Regions from separate parts of the Bradyrhizobium algeriense genome, predicted to be linked through region 2. Evidence: predicted binding sites of a transcription regulator. Region 2 holds the regulator's gene; each other region holds the start of a gene.
The links. Region 2 encodes LexA, which represses DNA repair genes until DNA is damaged. Its sites were predicted from a motif close to TGTTCNNNNTGTGTTCNG; they were not measured.
Positions count from the first base shown of each region.

Region 1: the regulator LexA is predicted to act here: its motif matches at 2,528-2,545, upstream of recA (recombinase RecA).
Region 3: the regulator LexA is predicted to act here: its motif matches at 3,006-3,023, upstream of uvrA (excinuclease ABC subunit UvrA).

Region 1 is NZ_JAZHRV010000001.1:1,868,905-1,875,085, forward strand. It holds gene V1286_RS09025 (hypothetical protein) at 179-322, opposite strand; gene V1286_RS09030 (hypothetical protein) at 1,180-1,359, opposite strand; gene V1286_RS09035 (hypothetical protein) at 1,753-1,923, opposite strand; gene recA (recombinase RecA) at 2,661-3,749, shown strand; gene V1286_RS09045 (hypothetical protein) at 3,812-4,882, shown strand; gene V1286_RS09050 (hypothetical protein) at 4,879-5,862, shown strand; gene gcvP (aminomethyl-transferring glycine dehydrogenase) at 5,970-6,181, opposite strand, start outside.
Region 2 is NZ_JAZHRV010000001.1:3,394,651-3,400,831, forward strand. It holds gene V1286_RS16725 (hypothetical protein) at 1-97, opposite strand, end outside; gene V1286_RS16730 (HAD family hydrolase) at 96-722, shown strand; gene V1286_RS16735 (molybdopterin molybdotransferase MoeA) at 836-2,047, shown strand; gene lexA (transcriptional repressor LexA) at 2,259-2,960, shown strand; gene V1286_RS16745 (hypothetical protein) at 3,185-3,613, shown strand; gene V1286_RS16750 (hypothetical protein) at 3,699-3,935, shown strand; gene V1286_RS16755 (ComEC/Rec2 family competence protein) at 4,041-6,181, opposite strand, start outside.
Region 3 is NZ_JAZHRV010000001.1:3,287,135-3,293,315, forward strand. It holds gene V1286_RS16215 (single-stranded DNA-binding protein) at 104-592, opposite strand; gene V1286_RS16220 (outer membrane protein) at 1,136-1,888, shown strand; gene V1286_RS16225 (outer membrane protein) at 2,114-2,857, shown strand; gene uvrA (excinuclease ABC subunit UvrA) at 3,112-6,096, shown strand.

The DNA.
Region 1 (6,181 bases), 1.5 Mb from region 2:
CCGCTTCAAATCCATACTTATCACCTAAAATTGCAAGAAATAAACGATGCAACTGTACGAGATTTGATCAGGCGCCAGCCAGACGCCTGCGAAGAAACGGAGAGGAGCCGGGAATAACCCCACGGCCCCGATCAGGACACCAGTTGGTGCGCCGCGTGCTTCAGTTCGCGATCGATTCTTAACTCGACGCGGCGCATGCCAGCAAGGCAAGGCTCGCCTCGATCTTACCCGACCTGACCAGGTCGCCAATCCGAAATTGCCATTTCCAGAAGCCCGGGGTCTCCGACTTGGTGAGCGTATATTCTACGCCTTTGTGGTTCATGAAAATCTCCCGCACTCCTCCGCGATAACGGCAGCGGAACCACAAAGTTCCATATTCCATCTGCTGACATTTGCCGCGCTCCGGCGCGGCAGAAGTCCTGGCGCTGTATGCGTTCCAACCCCGCAGGCGCGTCCGAATTCCCCCGCCGGCCCCGCTTGCGCGCCGCTAAAAAGCACTGCGCCGCGCAAGCGGAGTATGGTCGCTTGGCGGCGCAGGCCTATTCCCCGAGTGATGCAATGTCCCAGGCAAGGTTTTGTCTGGATGGTGAGAAAAAGGTTCAACGCGCTGGGGGCGAATTTGCCGAGCAATTTGCGCGCTGAAACGGGGCCCTTGCGGCAGACGTATCTGCTCGCGAGGGCGGGGGTGGTCCTCCAGATTTTCCCCGCCGTCGGCGACCTCGCTGCATAGCCCCATGCGGCGGGGTCGTTTGGCTGGGGCGACCGCGCTTGCAGGGAAAGGCCGCTGCTGCCGGCGCCTATTCCTGGCGCGTCGGATAAGGCTGCCGCGGCGGCATATGGGGTCTGGAGGGCGCGTCCGGCCGGACCGGCTGCGGCACCCGCGAGGGCTCCGGGGTGCGGCTGAGGCTCAAGCGCCGTGTGAGGAGATGGGCGCCATGCTGCTGAACCATCGGCAGGGTGGGGGCGGGGGTGAAGGCAACCTGTATGTGCATGCAGCAAGGCATAGCGTGCGCGTCTTGACGGCCGGTTCAAATGAAACTGCAAGCACGCCTAAAATTGTAAGCGATGTCGCCCAAGGGCCACCGAAGGGGCGTCCAAGGCATGAGACGTCGCAAGGCATGATTTGCAGATCGACCAATAAACGATGAGACCGCCGGTTCGGCGGCCTCATCGCGAGAGCTAGCTTTCCGGCTGCTCTACGTCAGGCGGCCGGGGGCTGGCGTCCGGCGCCTCTTCACTCCTGGCCGAAAGGTCGGCGGCCTTGTCGAGAAAGCCCGCGGCGACGTCCGGATCCGTGGTGGCCATTGCAAATTTCAAAAAGGTTGCCGCTTGTTCCGTTAGATATTTTTTACCCGGCACAATTCTGGTTCCCCGTTAAACTACCCGTCGTCGCTCCTGATGCGATTACGCACTGCGGCGGAATCCGTTCCGGCGGAAAAGTACAAAAATGGACTCAAGACGGCGGGGATATGGAGCGCTCGCCATGTTCGCGCCGGGCCTTGAAGGGCGGGCGTTCCGAGCCGAGCTGCCGATTTCGGCATCGTGTCGGCCCATCCGCGGAAATATGCCGAGCCCTGCGCGCCGGGTCACTTCCGTATGGTTACGTAGCTGGAGCCGTGCGGCTGGAAAAACATCAAAAAATAAGCCGCCCTGTTGGGCGGCTTTATTAGTCTAACCATTTTGATGATCCATCTCGAAGGATGGTCCGCTACGGCTATTAGCGATCGATGACAGTCTTGTTACAGGCCCTGCCTAACTGTGAAGTCCGCCCTTGTAGACGGGAATTTGTAATTCTGCTGCCCGCTCCTGCCGTTCCTTCCTGGAAAATTCACGCTCGCGCTGCTCGAAGGCGGCCAGTTCCTTTTGCGCCGTCTCAAGAAAACGGTCGCGTGGTGTTATTGCCAATTGAGTGTGTCCCGTCATTTACGCACCCCGTCGATTGACCCCAAGGCTCGATGATACTTAAGCCCGCGGACCGCGGGAAGGTCCGCTGCCCGTAAAATTACGGAATTATGAAAGTTGGGAAGCTGGCAAGTTTGCTTGGGGCACCAGGGGCCAAATTTCACGTGTCCAAGGTACCGGCTGAAATAGGCCCGCTCGCAAAGACAGGCCTGAACGAAAAAGGCCGCCTCAGTTGGCGGCCTCTAGACCTCCATCATGATCTAGTTTTTGCTTGTCCCCGCTTGACGCACTCATTGATTTTATTGTCCATAACTTCGACCTCGGCGTTAGCAGGTATATTGCAGTGACTGGTCGGGCTAAGCGGGAGCGCCATCCGGCAATCAGGCCCCTTCATTTCCGCGCGGACGGCGGAGCGGCATTGATATCCCTGCGACTCCGCCAGAGCGGCTCCATTCGAAGCTGCGAAAGCCATACAGATTGCTGAACCTGCAATGGAGAGACTTCACGGGCGTTGCCTCTATCTTGCTGTGAGGCAGTGAAGGCTAAGCTCAAAATCAAATTAGGCCACTGTTAACTTCAAAACCGGCCACCAGCGGTTGAAACAGGCCATTGCCATCTCCGGGAAAAGAACATATTGCGAACATAGAACAAACGTGGTACGAAATTCCTATACGCCAACGAATCCAGAAATCGAATCCTAAAACCTTCCATCGCCCGTTTGTCCCGCTCGCGAATCCCCGCCATAAGGAGCACGTATTATGTCCGCCACTGCCCTGCGTATCGTTGAAGGATCCTCCATGGATAAGACCAAGGCCCTGTCTGCCGCGCTCTCCCAGATCGAGCGCCAGTTCGGCAAGGGCTCGGTGATGAAGCTGGGCAAGAACGACCGCTCGATGGATATCGAGACCATTTCATCGGGCTCGCTCGGGCTCGATATCGCGCTCGGCGTAGGCGGGTTGCCAAAGGGGCGCGTGGTCGAGATCTACGGGCCGGAATCTTCAGGCAAGACCACGCTGGCGCTGCACACGGTGGCGGAAGGGCAGAAGAAGGGCGGCATCTGCGCCTTCATCGACGCCGAACACGCGCTCGATCCGGTCTATGCGCGCAAGCTCGGCGTCAACATCGACGAGCTCTTGATCTCGCAGCCCGATACCGGCGAGCAGGCGCTGGAAATCTGCGACACGCTGGTGCGCTCCGGCGCGGTTGACGTGCTGGTGGTGGATTCGGTGGCGGCGCTGGTGCCGAAGGCCGAACTCGAGGGCGAGATGGGCGACGCGCTGCCGGGGTTGCAGGCGCGGCTGATGAGCCAGGCGCTGCGCAAGCTCACCGCCTCGATCAACAAGTCCAACACCATGGTGATCTTCATCAACCAGATCCGCATGAAGATCGGGGTGATGTACGGCTCGCCGGAAACCACCACCGGCGGCAATGCGCTGAAATTTTACGCCTCCGTCCGCCTCGACATCCGCCGCATCGGCGCGATCAAGGAGCGCGACGAAGTGGTCGGCAACACCACCCGCGTCAAGGTGGTGAAGAACAAGCTGGCGCCGCCCTTCAAGCAGGTCGAGTTCGACATCATGTATGGCGAGGGCGTCTCCAAGATGGGCGAAATTCTCGATCTCGGCGTCAAGGCCGGCATCGTAGAAAAGTCCGGCGCCTGGTTCTCCTATGACAGCCAGCGGCTGGGCCAGGGACGCGAGAACTCGAAAACCTTCCTCAAGGCCAATCCCGACATGGTCGCCAAGATCGAGATGGCGATCCGCCAGAACTCCGGCCTGATCGCCGAGCAGATCCTCGCCGGTCCCGCTGAGCGCGACGCCGACGGCGAAGAGCCGGCGGAAGAGTAAGTTTCCGACGCTTCAGGCCGATAAGGTTTGAAACGCGACAGACGGGTGCTGCGGACGTTGAGTTGCCGACGTCTTCAGCGCCCGTTTTGTTTGGTAATTCTGCGTGCGCAGGTGATTGGCTCATGAGGCGTCTGATCCTAACCAGTTCGTCCGGATTTGGTCTTCTTGGTTCGGGCCTTGCCGAATTTGTCATCCACTTTTGCTATCGCTTCGCGTGGGGGCAGTTGCCGTCCCCGGACGAGCTTTCGTCCTATCTCGGAACGCGTTCGGAGGAACAGCGTTCGGGGGATCACTGGTCGGACTATGGCCGCCGGGGGCCTGCCGACGACGAGGAAAGACAAGACCTCAGCCTTGTCGAATTCTGCGAGGCCTACGACACGATCGAACTGTGGTTCGACCCGCATCCTAACGACCAGTTGCAACTGGTCTGGCTGCTCGATTACTTCCAGTCTCATCCGGAGATTGCAGCGAAGCTGGTTTTTCGCCTTGTTGACTTTGATTTGCTTGGCGTGCGCGCGGAGGAGTTTCGCAGGCTTGAGGTGTTCGATTTGTCCGTTACGGAGGCGGAATTGAACACGGCAAGCCGGAGCTGGCAGGCGTATTGTTCGCCGACGCCCGAAGCCTGCTTCGATCTGCTTTCCAGCAATCTGAGCGCCTTGCCGCTGCTAAGACCGGCCATGGTCGAACTGCTCGAAGAGCTGCCCTCCGGCGTGACCGGGCTCGGCGCAACTGAAATGCGGATACTGGAGATGTTGGCGTGGGGATTTGCGAATACCAATCCGCTGTTTCATCTGCGGACTATCCGCGGCACGCGCATCTTCGGCGAATGGGAATGCGGCTATTTGCTCGATGGGCTGGCGTTCGGGCGCAAACCGGCCGTGGCGGGCCTTGACGAGGGGCTGCGCACACTTTTGCGGGAAAACCTCAGGGATCGCCATGAGGCCTACTTACGCAGCCGCCTGTCGCTTACCGAGTTCGGCAAGGCTGTTGTCGCCCACAAGGAAGACTTCAGCCGGCACAATCCAATCGACCGCTGGTGGGGCGGCACGCATTTGACCAACGATAATCTGTGGCGCTGGAATCCGGCGCTGACCAAGCCCTTCTGCAGGCAGTCTGAACGAGGCGTACCGTGACGCGTTTGATCCTGACGTCAGATTCCTCAAGTGCGGGCTGCGTTGTAACGGCCGGTCTTGCCGATCTGGCTGTCGCCATCGAGCTTCGGATGGTTTGGGGGGCGCCGCGTTCCGATGCGGAGCTTGCAGCATTTTTGGAGGCAAGGACAACGCAAGGGCCGGACTCGCATTGGCTCTATTCTTTGCCCCGGCAGCGCCGTCAGAAATCCGGCTTCAAGGATCTCGGGTTGATCGAGGCTTGCGAACGTTGCGAAACGGTCGAGCTCTGGATGGAAACCGAGCCGAATGCCCAACTAGTCCTGATCTGGCTGCTGAATTATCTCGGCCCACAGGCGAAAACATTAAACATTATCTTGCGACATTTGGATGCCTCTCTCGGCGAGACAGAACCGGCGCGTCTCGCCGAATTGAGGTTTCCGGGTGTTGCGATCAACGACCATCATATCGAGATCGCAAGCCTTGCGTGGCAGGCCTTCCGGGCACCCACGCCACGCGCGTGGTTCAACCTGCTGAGCAAGGATCTGAGCATCTTGCCGCAGCTTCGGCGATGCGTTCTGGAAATGCTCGATGAGCTTCCCGGTCGCGCAACCGGGCTTGGCGCGTCCGAACTGCGAATTCTGGAATTGATCGCGGCCGGTTACGTGCATCCGTTCGAGGTATTTCCTCATTTCAAGCAGCGCTTTCAGCGCCGCGTGTTCGGCTATTGGGAAGCTGGTGCTCTCCTGGAAAGGCTTGCGCTGGCCCCGGTGCCGGCCGTGTCAGGCCTCGCGGAATGGCCGTTCACGCTGGAGATGCACGATGAGCATGAGCGATACGAGCGATATAAGGAAAGCCGGCTATCGCTCACCGCGCTCGGCAAGGCAATTTTGGCCGGCAACGAAGATTTCAGCCAGCATAACCCGATCGATCGCTGGTGGGGCGGCACGCACCTGACCAACGACCGGCTGTGGCGCTGGGACCCTGTATTGCTCGTGCCGTAGCGGCGTGGCCGTAGGATGGGTAGAGCGCAGCGAAACCCATCATCGTGGCGCACCCGCGGTGATGACCATGATGGGTTTCGCTTCGCGCTACCCATCCTACAAGAGCATCACTCCGCGGCCTGCGCGTAGTCCGCCACCGGCGGGCACGAACACACCAGGTTGCGGTCGCCATAGACGTTGTCGACGCGGCCGACCGGGCTCCAATATTTGTCCGTGCGCGAGACGCCGTCGGGGAAACAACCCTTGGCTCGGCTATAGGCGCGGCTCCATGCATCATCGGCGATGTCGTGCACGGTGTGCGGGGCATGGCGCAGCGGCG
Region 2 (6,181 bases):
GCTTAGCACAGCTCCGGCACCGGCTTAAACGCCGGATCGGGCCGAATTCAGTCCAGCCCGTTGCCCATGGCTGACCAGTTTTGTAAACGATGGCCATGAATTTGCCGCCAGCGCCCTCCTCCGTCGACGTGTTGCTGTTCGACCTCGGCCGTGTCGTGCTCGACATCAGCTTCGATCAGGTGATGGCGAAATGGGCAGGGCACGCGGGCTGCGAGCCCGCCGACCTCGCCAGGCGCTTTGTCGTCAACGACAGTTTCAAGCATCACGAGATCGGCCGGATCGACGACGCGGCGTTCTTTGCGAGCCTGCGCCAGTCGCTCGGCATCGGCCTCACCGACGCGCAGTTCCTGGAAGGCTGGAACGCGATCTTCACCGGCGAGATGCCGGGAATTGCGCCGCTGCTGGCCGGCGCAGCACAACGCCTGCCGCTTTATGCTTTTTCCAACACCAATCCGGCCCATGTCGCGCATTTCTCGCAGGCCTATGGCGACGTGCTCAGCCATTTCCGCGAGATATTCCTGTCATCGAGCATCGGTTTGCGCAAACCCGACGCGGAAGCCTATGATCATGTGGTAAAAGCGATCGGTGTGCCGGCGTCGCGGATCCTGTTCTTCGACGACTCGGCCGCCAATATCGAAGGTGCGCGGGCGCGCGGCCTTTGTGCCATCCACGTGACATCGACGGATGACGTGGCAAGGGCGCTGACCGCACTTGAGATCTAGAGCGGCATGACGTTTCTTTGAACCGTCATCCCGCTCTATCCCTTTGATTTGAGCGTGATCTATTCGGAAAACCGGTGTCCACTTTTCCGGATCATGCTGCTGGAGGTCTGCCCGTGGCCTTGATGCCTGTCGCCGATGCGCTTGCCGCAATCCTTGCCGGCGCCGAACCGTTGCCCGAAGAGATGGTCGCGCTCGACGATGCCTGGCATCGCGTGCTGGCGCGCGACGTCGCGGCACGGCGCACGCAGCCGCCGCAGGCGATGTCGGCGATGGACGGCTATGCGGTGCGCGCGGCCGATGCCGCCGATCTTTCGGTGCGGCTGAAGGTGATCGGCGAGGTCGCCGCCGGCCGCCCGTTCGAGCGGAAGGTAGGCCAAGGCGAAGCGATGAGGATCTTCACCGGCGGCGTGATCCCTGACGGCGCTGATGCCGTCATCATCCAGGAAGACACGGCCATCGACGGCGATCACATCGCCATCACCGAAGCCGCCGTTCGAGGGCGGCATATCCGCCCCGCCGGCGTCGATTTCCGTGAGGGCGATGTGCTGCTCACGCGCGGGCGCCGCCTCACCGACCGCGATTTGTCACTCGCCGCCGGCATGAACTATCCGGAGCTTGCGGTGCACCGCCGCCCGAAAGTCGCAGTGCTCGCCACCGGCGACGAGCTGGTGATGCCGGGCGCTACCCCCGGCCCAGGCCAGATCGTCTATTCCAACGGCTACGGGATCCGAGCACTGGCGCGGGCGGCGGGCGCCGAGGTCGTCGATCTCGGGATCGCCGCCGATACGGTCGATGCCACCGCGCAAGGCATCCGCCGTGCGCGCGAGGCAAACGCGGATATCCTGATCACCATGGGCGGCGCCTCGGTCGGCGACCACGACCTCGTCAAGCGGTCGCTGGAGGCCGAGGGGACGGCCATGATGTTCTGGCGCATCGCGATGCGGCCGGGCAAGCCGATGATGCACGGCAGGCTGGGCACGATGCGGGTGATCGGCCTGCCCGGCAATCCCGTCTCCTCCTATGTCTGCGGCTTCCTGTTTCTGGTGCCGTTGATTCGTGCATTATCGGGCCGCGACGCCGTCCATCATCGGCGCGAAAGCGCCCTGCTGGGCCACGATCTCGCTGCCAACGACCAGCGTGAAGACTATCTTCGGGCCCGCCTCGAAGCGCGCGAAGACGGCACGCTGATCGCGGTGCCGGTCAGTCACCAGGACTCATCGCTATTGGGGAATCTCGCTGCGGCACGGGCACTTGTGATACGTCCGCCGTTCGCGCCGGCTGCCGCGAAGGGTTCGCGTTGCGAGCTGCTCCGGCTGCCGGAATGACGCCTGAACGGCGCCTTTGAGGGTGTCTTCAGCCGAAGCCGCAATGCGTTCACCTGAAATTAAGTGGTTGCGGAACACATATCGAACATATAGTGTCCGTTCATGATTTGTTTCGACTGCTAGTGTCTATGGTTGGGAGTTTTGGGGACTCCCGCGATGGACCCTGGAGATTCGGGACCGAAAGACTGTACCAACCGGGGGAATGCTCGCGATGCTTACGCGCAAACAGTATGAACTTCTGCGTTTCATCAATGAACGGCTGAAGGAAGCCGGCGTACCGCCCTCCTTCGACGAGATGAAGGATGCGCTCGATCTGCGCTCGAAATCCGGAATTCACCGCCTCATTACGGCGCTGGAGGAGCGCGGCTTCATCCGCCGCCTGCCCAACCGCGCCCGCGCCATCGAAGTCATCAAGCTGCCGGAGCTGGCTGCCGCCGGCAACGGCCGCCGCGGCTTCACGCCGAGCGTCATCGAAGGCACGCTCGGCAAACGCCCCGTAAGCGCGCCGGCCAGCGAGGACGACGGCAACCGCCCGGTCGCCGTGCCCGTGATGGGCCGGATCGCCGCCGGTACGCCGATCGAGGCGCTGCAGACCCGCAGCCACACCATCAGCGTGCCGCCCGACATGCTCGGCTCCGGCGAGCATTACGCGCTCGAAGTGCGCGGCGATTCCATGGTGGACGCCGGCATTCTCGACGGCGACATGGCACTGATCCAGCGCAACGAAACCGCCGACACCGGCGACATCGTGGTGGCGCTGATCGACGAGGAGGAAGCCACGCTAAAACGCTTCCGCCGCCGTGGCGCCTCGATCGCGCTGGAGCCCGCCAACGCTGCCTATGAAGTGCGCATCCTGCCGCCGAACCGGGTCCGGATTCAGGGCAAGCTGATCGGTCTGTACCGGAAGTATTGAATGGTCGGGTTACCGACAGGACTGCGACGGCCCCGGCCTTCGGCCGAGGTTTTTTGTGGGGCGTGGGGAACTAACCTGCGTTATCGCGTTTGTGATTTAAGCGCAGTGCGTCCGTCGCAGAAATGCCCAGAAACAAGAAAAGGCTCTGCGCCAAGTCTACTCTGATAGAGGCCTGTGCCTCCTTCAAGACACGGGTCAGCTATCTCAAATGAGGGAGCCATCCGATGTGTGACTATAGCCTGCATGCTGTGGCAACGCGACCGGCCCAGGTCGGCGAGACGCTGATCACCACCACATTCCGCGGTACATCGACCCGCGGCTTTGCGTCGGAACGCGAGCCCGCAGTGGCGGTCTGCATGCTTCCCGGCACCGAACTGGCGTTCACCGAGGACGTCAGATACGACAACCGATGGATCTGGACGCGAACCACCGACTGGCGGGTCGGCAAGTTCAACCAGATTGAACCCGAAGTGTCCGATCGCCATCATGACGCGATCGAATTTCCTGACGGAAGCCATGTGCTGGTGACGCAGCTTTGCGAAGGCCAGCGCGCGACCGTGCTGCAATTGCCGGTGACCGAGGGCGAACGGTCGGCGAAGGCAAAGGAAGCGGTGACGGAGGCGCCTCGGGCCGGATCCATCGTGACCGGATAAACGACGCACATGCGATCCGCCGGTTTCAGGCCGGCGGATCGTGGTGATATGGTTTTGTGAGAAACTGGGCGCCGAGGGGCAGTCGGTGGTCAACAAGGTTACATGGCAAAAAGCCGGTCGCGTCACGGAGCCCGGACGGTACATGTTCCGGTACGGCTGGCTGACTATCACGGCCGAAGATCTCGCGATCTGGCGGCAATTCCCCGAGGCGTCGTTCACGCTGGTCAACCTGCCGTCGACCCCCGACGCGCCGGAGGAATTCCACCTCGGCGCATTCGAAATACCGGCCACTCCCTCAAGTCCCCCGCTCGACGAGCACTGAAATTCATCTAGAGCCCTGGGGTTAGATTTTTTGATTTGACGCGTTTTCTTGACGCGAACCGGTCTCCTCCCCGGATCAAGTCCGGGGCAGGCTTTCGCTGGAGCTCTACTCCTCCGCCTGAAGGTCGGCCTCGGCCGGCGTGGCGTCGACCGCGCGCGGCACGACGCGTGGCGCAAGCACGGTGGCGTCTGCCTCGCTCTCGTCGGCGATGGCCGGCGACCACGGGCGATCGATCCCCCTGGGTTTTGCCGCCTCGACGACAAATCCCTCACGGCCTCGCCGCAACGCCATCGCGCCCTGCCGCCGCAGCCGGTCGGCATCGATGACCGAAGCCGCGCATGAAGCGGGCACCTGCCGCAGCGTCACAATGAGCGCCGCGCGCTCGCAATCGTCCGCCAGCGCCTCGGGCTTGTGCGCCTGCGCGACCAGGCCGCCGGCGGCGGATTGCATCACGCAGCCAAGGTCGTCGCATGAAACACCTGCGGTGAGCGATGCATCGGCCGCTGTGCGTGCGTCCGCATCCGCCGCCAGCCACTCCTTCAGCAGGAAGGCATCCCGGGAGCCCTTCACCGCATGCATCAGATGCAGCCTTCCATCCTGGCCGCGGACGCCGACATTGCGGCCGTCGGCGGAGACCAGAATATCCGGCTGCGGCACCCTCGCCGCCCACAGCGCCGCCGATAGCACCAGCGCCGCGCCCGACCAGCGCAGCGGCGTGCGCAGCAGGCCGAGCAGAATGATGCCGAGGCTCGCCGCAATCAGCGGGCCGATGCCGAACGCCGGCACCCGGCCGACCGCGCCGGGCAACGCCGCGACCCATTGGGTCACCGCGATCATCCAGTCGATGCCGACGCCCATGATCGCCCAGAACAGCCGGTCGAAGCCGAACGGCATCGCGACGAGGCCGAGCAGGCCCGCCGGCATCACGACCGCGGAGACGACCGGCATCGCCGCGAGATTGGCCAGCACGCCATAAGGCGTGACGCGGTGGAAGTGAAAGGCCGCATAGGGCATGGTCGCGAGCCCCGCCACCAATGAGGCCAGCAACAACATCGTGAGTTCGCGACCGCCCCACAGCGCCGCCCGCGCGGTTGCGGTGTTGTCCGGCGCCGCGAACAGGCGCGGCATGCCGATCTGCACCAACGCCACCAGGCCCAGCGTGGCGGCAAAAGACATTTGAAAACTCGGATGCACCAGTGCTTCCGGTGCCACCGTCAGCACGATCAGGGCCGCGACCGCGAGCGTGCGAAACGTGATCGCCCGGCGATCGACCATGACCGCGATCAGCACCACGGCCGTCATGAAGAAGGAGCGCTGCGTCGCCACTTCCGCCCCCGACAGCAGCAGATAGAACGCGGCGGCCGCAAGCGCCGCCACTGCCGACCATTTCTTGATGGCGTAACCGACCGTGAGCGTTGGAAACAGCGCCAGCAGCGCCCGCACCGCGAAGAACACGACGCCGGCGACGACGGCCATGTGATAGCCGGAGATCGAAAGCACGTGGCCGAGGCCTGAGATGAACATCGCGTCGTTCACCGGCGGCGAGATCGCGTCGCGCCGCCCGGTCAACAGCGCGGTGGCGATCGCGCGCTTGTCGCCCTCCAGCGTCGTCCTGATCCGCGCGTCGATCGTGTCGCGCAGGCCCTGCATCAACGCCGAGTAGCGCAGGCGCAGCCCACCGCCGGTGGCGGGCGCCTCCGCGGTCTTGATCGCGCCCATCACGAAGCCGGAGGCACCGATGCCGGCGAAGAACATGTCGCGGCTGAAATCGTAGCTGCCCGGCCGCACCGGCGTGAGCGGCGGCAACAGCCGCGCCTTCAACTCGACAAAGCTGCCGACCGCGGGCGCCGTGCCCTTCTTCACCGACAGCCGCACGCGTTCGAGCCTGGTCGTCCCGCGCGCGCTCTCCATGGTGACGACGCGCAGGACAAAACGGTCGGTGCGTTCGCGGATGTCGCGGGTTTCGACGAAGCCCGTCAGCGACACCGAAAACATCGGCCGCGCCAGCACGCCATGCGCGACCCGCGCCGTCTTCCACGTCGCGATCGCAAAGCCCGCCGCGACGGCTGCGACCATCACCGCGATCGGAAAGAATTTTTGCCGGCGCAGCAGAATCGCCACCGCACATAGCGCGATGGCCACGACGGCGGCGACTGAGAGCACCGGCTCATGGTCGGCGGCGAAGTAAAAGGCGATGCCGGTGCCGAACGCGACGGGCACCCAGGGCAGCAGGCGGCCGGCGCCAG
Region 3 (6,181 bases), 110 kb from region 2:
GCGGCCGGTTCTTGCGCCGGCGCATCAGTCGTAACGCAGGCGCAGATGCCAGTTCTCGCAAGAGAATTTCTTGCGAGCCAATGTGCCGGGCGAAGACCCCGATTCAGAACGGGATGTCGTCGTCCATGTCGCTGTTGCGGGCACCGGCCGCCACGGCCCGGCGCGGCGCGGAACTGGCCGGACTGCTGGAGCCGAAATCGCCTGAATCGTCGGAGCCGAAACTGCCGCCACCGCCGCCGCTGCGGCCATCCAGCATCGTCAGGGTCGAGTTAAAACCCTGCAGCACGACTTCGGTCGAGTATTTCTCGACGCCGCTCTGGTCGGTCCATTTGCGGGTCTGCAGCGCGCCCTCGATGTAAACCTTGGCGCCCTTCTTCAGATACTGCTCGACAATCTTGCAAAGCGGTTCGGAGAAAATCACGACGCGGTGCCACTCGGTCTTTTCCTTACGCTCGCCGGTGCCCTTGTCGCGCCATGTCTCCGACGTCGCGATGCTCAGATTGGCAATCGGCCGCCCGTCCTGTGTCCGCCGGATTTCAGGATCCTTGCCGAGGTTGCCGATCAGAATCACCTTGTTCACGCTTCCCGCCATCGCCGCTCTCCACTCGATATCGCCGGCAAAAAATCGCCGGCAAAAAATCACTGGCAAAAATTACTGGTCGGACCCGCCAAGTGCCGGCCGCCTTCAATTCTTGACCTGTTGCTTGTCCGCCTTCTGCGTCCGTTTCCGGACATTCGAACGACCCTATACACTCGCAGGCTCCGCCGACTTAGCGATCCCTCGGCAAGCCGGCGGTTATCCACATATAGCATCGCCCCCGCAGCCGTTCCAGCTTTGTTCCCGCCAGCACCTAATATCTGGCCCGGTTCTCACGATGCAACCCAAGCGCGATTACCGGGAACTCACGGGGAACCGAAAACCTTCCGAAATGGAACCCGAAAGTTCCGCACGGTATCGTGAATATGGCAGGTAAATCATTAGCTTGGGTAAATACACTTCGTTTGTACATGTTGCATTCCGGCGACACCATTTCCGGGCGAGTCGCGATATAGAGGTTGTCGAACGGCGCGAATGCTCGCGTCATTTCGAAACGCTTCGGGACCAACGGAAAGCGGAAGAGCTGGAGATAGACCCATGAAAAAGGTTTTCTTGAGTACGGTTGCCCTCATCGCGTTCGCCGCCCCTGCGGCGGCGGCTGACCTCGCGGCACGGCCTTACACCAAGGCCCCGCCGGCGCCGGTCGCCGTCGTGTACGACTGGAGCGGCTTCTACATCGGCGCCAACGGCGGCTGGGGTACGAGCCGCAAGTGCTGGGATTTCGTCGACGTGACCGGCGCGTTCATCGGGGCCGAGGGTTGCCATGACGCAGACGGCGGCACCGTCGGCGGTCAGATCGGTTATCGCTGGCAGGCCGGCACCTGGGTGTTCGGTGTTGAAGGCCAGGGCAACTGGGCCGACTTCCAGGGCAGCAATGTGAGCCTGCTTTTCCCCGCCGCCCGTAACGAGTCGCGCATCGATGCGTTCGGCCTGATCACGGGCCAGATCGGTTACGCCGCCAACAACGTGCTGTTCTACGTCAAGGGCGGTGCGGCCGTTACGGCGGATCGTTTCCGCGTCTTTGATGTTCCCACGGGCGTCTTGGCTGCCACCACCGGCGACGACACCCGCTGGGGTGCCGTGGTCGGCGCGGGCATCGAATTCGGCTTCGCCCCGAACTGGTCGGTCGGCGTCGAGTACAATCACCTGTTCATGCAGGACCGCACCCACACCTTTGTCGACGCGACCGGCGCCTTCCTCGGCAACGACCGCATCACTCAGGACGTCGATATCGTCACCGCCCGCATCAACTACCGCTTCGGCGGCCCGGGCATCGCGGCGAGGTACTGATCTTCGCTTTCAACGAACGGAATCGAAAAGGCCGGCTTCACGCCGGCCTTTTTTGTTTGGTTGTACTGCGGGATAGTCATACCCGCCACGGTTGCATATTACCTACTTTTGCCGCGGATGTGGTTTTTCGGCGACAGCATTCTGCGATCTCTTCACGCTATATGCGCAGGCAACCTCAAATTGACCACTCCTGCAGTTGCGTTGGAAATGCTGAAAGGAAGAAACGTGAAGAAAGTTTTGTTGACGACCACCGCTCTGATCGCGCTTGGAATCGCCCCCGCGACTGCCGCAGACCTTGCCGCACGGCCATATACCAAAGCACCAGCGATGGCGGTTGCGGTGTACAACTGGAGCGGCTTCTACGCTGGCGTTAACGGCGGCTGGGGATCGAGCCGCAACCGTTGGGACGAGACCAGCCTCGGCATCGCTTTCTCGGAGGGCAGCCATGACGCAACCGGCGGCACCGTCGGTGGTCAGATCGGCTACCGCTGGCAGGCTGCTTCGTGGGTGTTCGGCGTGGAAGCGCAGGGCAACTGGGCTGACTTCCACGGCAGCAATGCGATCCCGCTGCTTCCGGCGTTCACCAACGACACTCGTGTCGATGCCTTCGGACTGTTCACCGGTCAGGTCGGCTACGCCGCGAACAACGTACTGTTCTACCTCAAGGGCGGCGCCGCCGTGACCTCCGATCGCTACCGCGTGCTCGCGACCGGCACCGGTGTCCAGCTCGCCAACAGCGTCGATGACACCCGTTGGGGTGGCGTGGTCGGCGTCGGCCTGGAATATGGCTTCGCCCCGAACTGGTCGGCCGGCATCGAATACAATCACATGTTCATGCAGGACAAGACCTATAACTTCGTGAGCAACGGCGTCGTCTTCCCGGCTGGCACGCTGGTGGCCCAGAGCCGCATCCGTCAGGATGTTGATATCGTCACCGCTCGCATCAACTACAAATTCGGCGGGTACTAATCTCCGCGTCACCTGAGTTCCCGAAATTGAGAAAAGGCCGGCCTTGCGCCGGCCTTTTTTTTTGCGGCACTACTGACTGCTGCTGCCAAAAATATCTCGGCGAAAACAATCCGTTGATGATTCGCGCGCGGCACTGGATATTTTCTGTCGTTCTTCCTATGTTCCGACTTTCAATCATCGGCGCCTGATCCCGGTTTCCAGCCGGCAATGCGCGCCCAACTCGGCGCGCGACCTGCGCGCCTGGAAATGCCGATATGGATGAAGTGCTAAGGGCGAAGCGCCAACCACCCGCCGGCTCCGCATCGCGCGCGATAACCATCCGCGGTGCGCGCGAGCACAATCTCAAGAACGTCGATCTCGAAATTCCCCGCGACAAGCTCGTGGTGTTCACCGGCCTGTCCGGCTCCGGCAAATCCTCGCTCGCGTTCGACACCATCTATGCCGAGGGACAACGCCGCTACGTCGAATCGCTGTCGGCCTATGCGCGCCAGTTCCTCGAGATGATGCAGAAGCCGGATGTCGACCAGATCGACGGCCTGTCGCCCGCGATCTCGATCGAGCAGAAGACGACGTCGAAGAACCCGCGCTCCACCGTCGGCACCGTCACCGAGATCTACGACTATATGCGCCTGCTGTGGGCGCGCGTCGGCGTGCCCTATTCGCCCGCCACGGGGCTGCCGATCGAAAGCCAGATCGTCTCGCAGATGGTCGACCGCGTGCTGGCGCTGCCCGAAGGCACCCGCCTCTATCTGCTCGCGCCGGTCGTGCGCGGCCGCAAGGGCGAGTACAAGAAGGAGCTCGCCGAATGGCTCAAGAAGGGCTTTCAGCGCGTCAAGATCGACGGCACCTTCTATGAGCTGGCGGAGGCGCCGACCCTGGACAAAAAATTCCCGCACGATATCGACGTCGTCGTCGACCGCATCGTGGTCCGCCCGGACATCGGCCAGCGCCTCGCCGAAAGTTTTGAGACCGCGCTGAAGCTCGCCGAGGGCTTGGCTGTGATCGAATACGCCGACGCGCCGGCGGGTGCTGCGGAAGAGAAAAAGTCCGACAAGAAGACCGCAAAGATCCACGACAAGAGCGGGCCTGAGCGCATTTTGTTTTCGGAAAAATTCGCCTGCCCGGTTTCCGGCTTCACTATCCCCGAGATCGAGCCGCGGCTGTTCTCGTTCAACAACCCCTACGGCGCCTGCCCCGCCTGCGGCGGCCTCGGCGTCGAGCAGCATATCGACGAGGACCTCGTCATTCCCGACAAGGAGATGACGCTGCGCAAGGGCGCGATCGCGCCGTGGGCCAAATCGTCCTCGCCCTATTACATCCAGACGCTGACAGCGCTCGGCAAATTCTACAAGTTCACGCTCGACACCAAGTGGAAGGACCTGCCGAAGAAGACGCAGGCAGCATTGCTGCACGGCTCCGGCGACGACGAGATAAAATTCTCCTACGAGGACGGCGTCCGATCCTACGATACCAAAAAGCCGTTCGAGGGCGTCATCACCAATCTCGAGCGCCGCTACCGCGAGACCGAGAGCGAATGGGCGCGCGAGGAGCTGGCAAAATATTTCTCCGACATCCCCTGCGCCGGCTGTAACGGCCATCGCCTCAAGCCCGAGGCGCTGTGCGTCAAGATCGGCGGCAAGCATATCGGCGAAATCTCGGAATTGTCGGTGCTTCGCGCCGGCGAGTGGTTCGAGAGCGTGCCGAAAGCGCTCAACACGCAGCAGAACGAGATCGCCACGCGGGTGCTGAAGGAGATCCGCGAGCGGCTGTCGTTCCTGCTCGACGTCGGCCTGAACTATCTCACGCTCTCCCGCGCCTCCGGCACGCTGTCCGGCGGCGAAAGCCAGCGCATCCGCCTCGCCTCGCAGATCGGTTCGGGATTGACCGGCGTGCTTTATGTGCTGGACGAGCCCTCGATCGGCCTGCACCAGCGCGACAACGCGCGGCTATTGGAAACGCTGAAGCGGCTGCGCGACCTCGGCAACACCGTGATCGTGGTCGAACATGACGAGGACGCGATCCGGCTCGCGGATTACGTGCTCGATATCGGCCCCGGCGCCGGCATGCATGGCGGCCACATCGTGGCGCAGGGCACGCCAGCCGAAATCATGAAGAACCCGAAATCGCTGACGGGCAAATACCTCACCGGCGAGATGTCGGTGGCGATCCCCGAGCGCAAGCCGCCGAACCACCGGCGCACCATCAAGGTCGTCAACGCCCGCGGCAATAACTTAAAGAACGTCTCGGCGGAAATCCCGCTCGGGCTGTTCACCTGCGTTACCGGCGTCTCCGGCGGCGGCAAGTCGACGCTCCTGATCGACACGCTCTACAAGGCCATCGCCCGCAAACTCAACAACGCCAGCGAAGGCGCCGCCCCCCACGACCGCATCGAAGGGCTGGAGCATATCGACAAGATCATCGACATCGACCAGTCGCCGATCGGCCGCACCCCGCGCTCGAACCCCGCGACCTATACCGGCGCGTTCACGCCGATCCGCGAATGGTTCGCCGGCCTTCCCGAAGCCAAGGCGCGCGGCTACGAGCCGGGACGGTTCTCCTTCAACGTCAAGGGCGGCCGCTGCGAGGCCTGCCAGGGCGACGGCGTCATCAAGATCGAGATGCACTTCTTGCCCGACGTCTACGTCACCTGCGACACCTGCAAGGGCAAGCGCTACAACCGCGAAACGCTCGAAGTCCTGTTCAAGGGCAAGAGCATCGCCGACGTGCTCGACATGACGGTGGAAGAAGCCGCCGAATTCTTCAAGGCCGTTCCCCGCGTCCGCGAGACCTTTAAAACGCTGCACCGCGTCGGCCTCGACTATATCCACGTCGGCCAGCAGGCGACGACGCTCTCCGGCGGCGAAGCCCAGCGCGTCAAGCTGGCGAAGGAGCTGTCAAAGCGCGCCACCGGCCGCACGCTCTACATCCTGGACGAGCCCACCACCGGGCTTCATTTCCACGACGTCGCAAAGCTTCTGGAAGTGCTGCACGAGCTGGTCTCGCAGGGCAACACGGTGGTCGTGATCGAGCACAATCTCGAAGTCATCAAGACCGCCGACTGGGTGATCGACCTCGGCCCCGAAGGCGGCGACGGCGGCGGCGAAATCGTCGCCTGGGGCCCGCCGGAAGATATCGTGAAAGCGCCGCGGAGCTATACGGGGAAGTTTTTGGCCCCGGTGCTGAAGAAGGCGGATGGGAAGCCGAGGAAGAGCAGCAGCGCGAGCGAGGCGGCGGAGTGAACTAAGCCAGCACTCTCGCAGTAAGGTGCGCCATGCTTACTTATTCGCCGGTGAAGCTGAGGATAAAGCGACGGATTGACGTAGG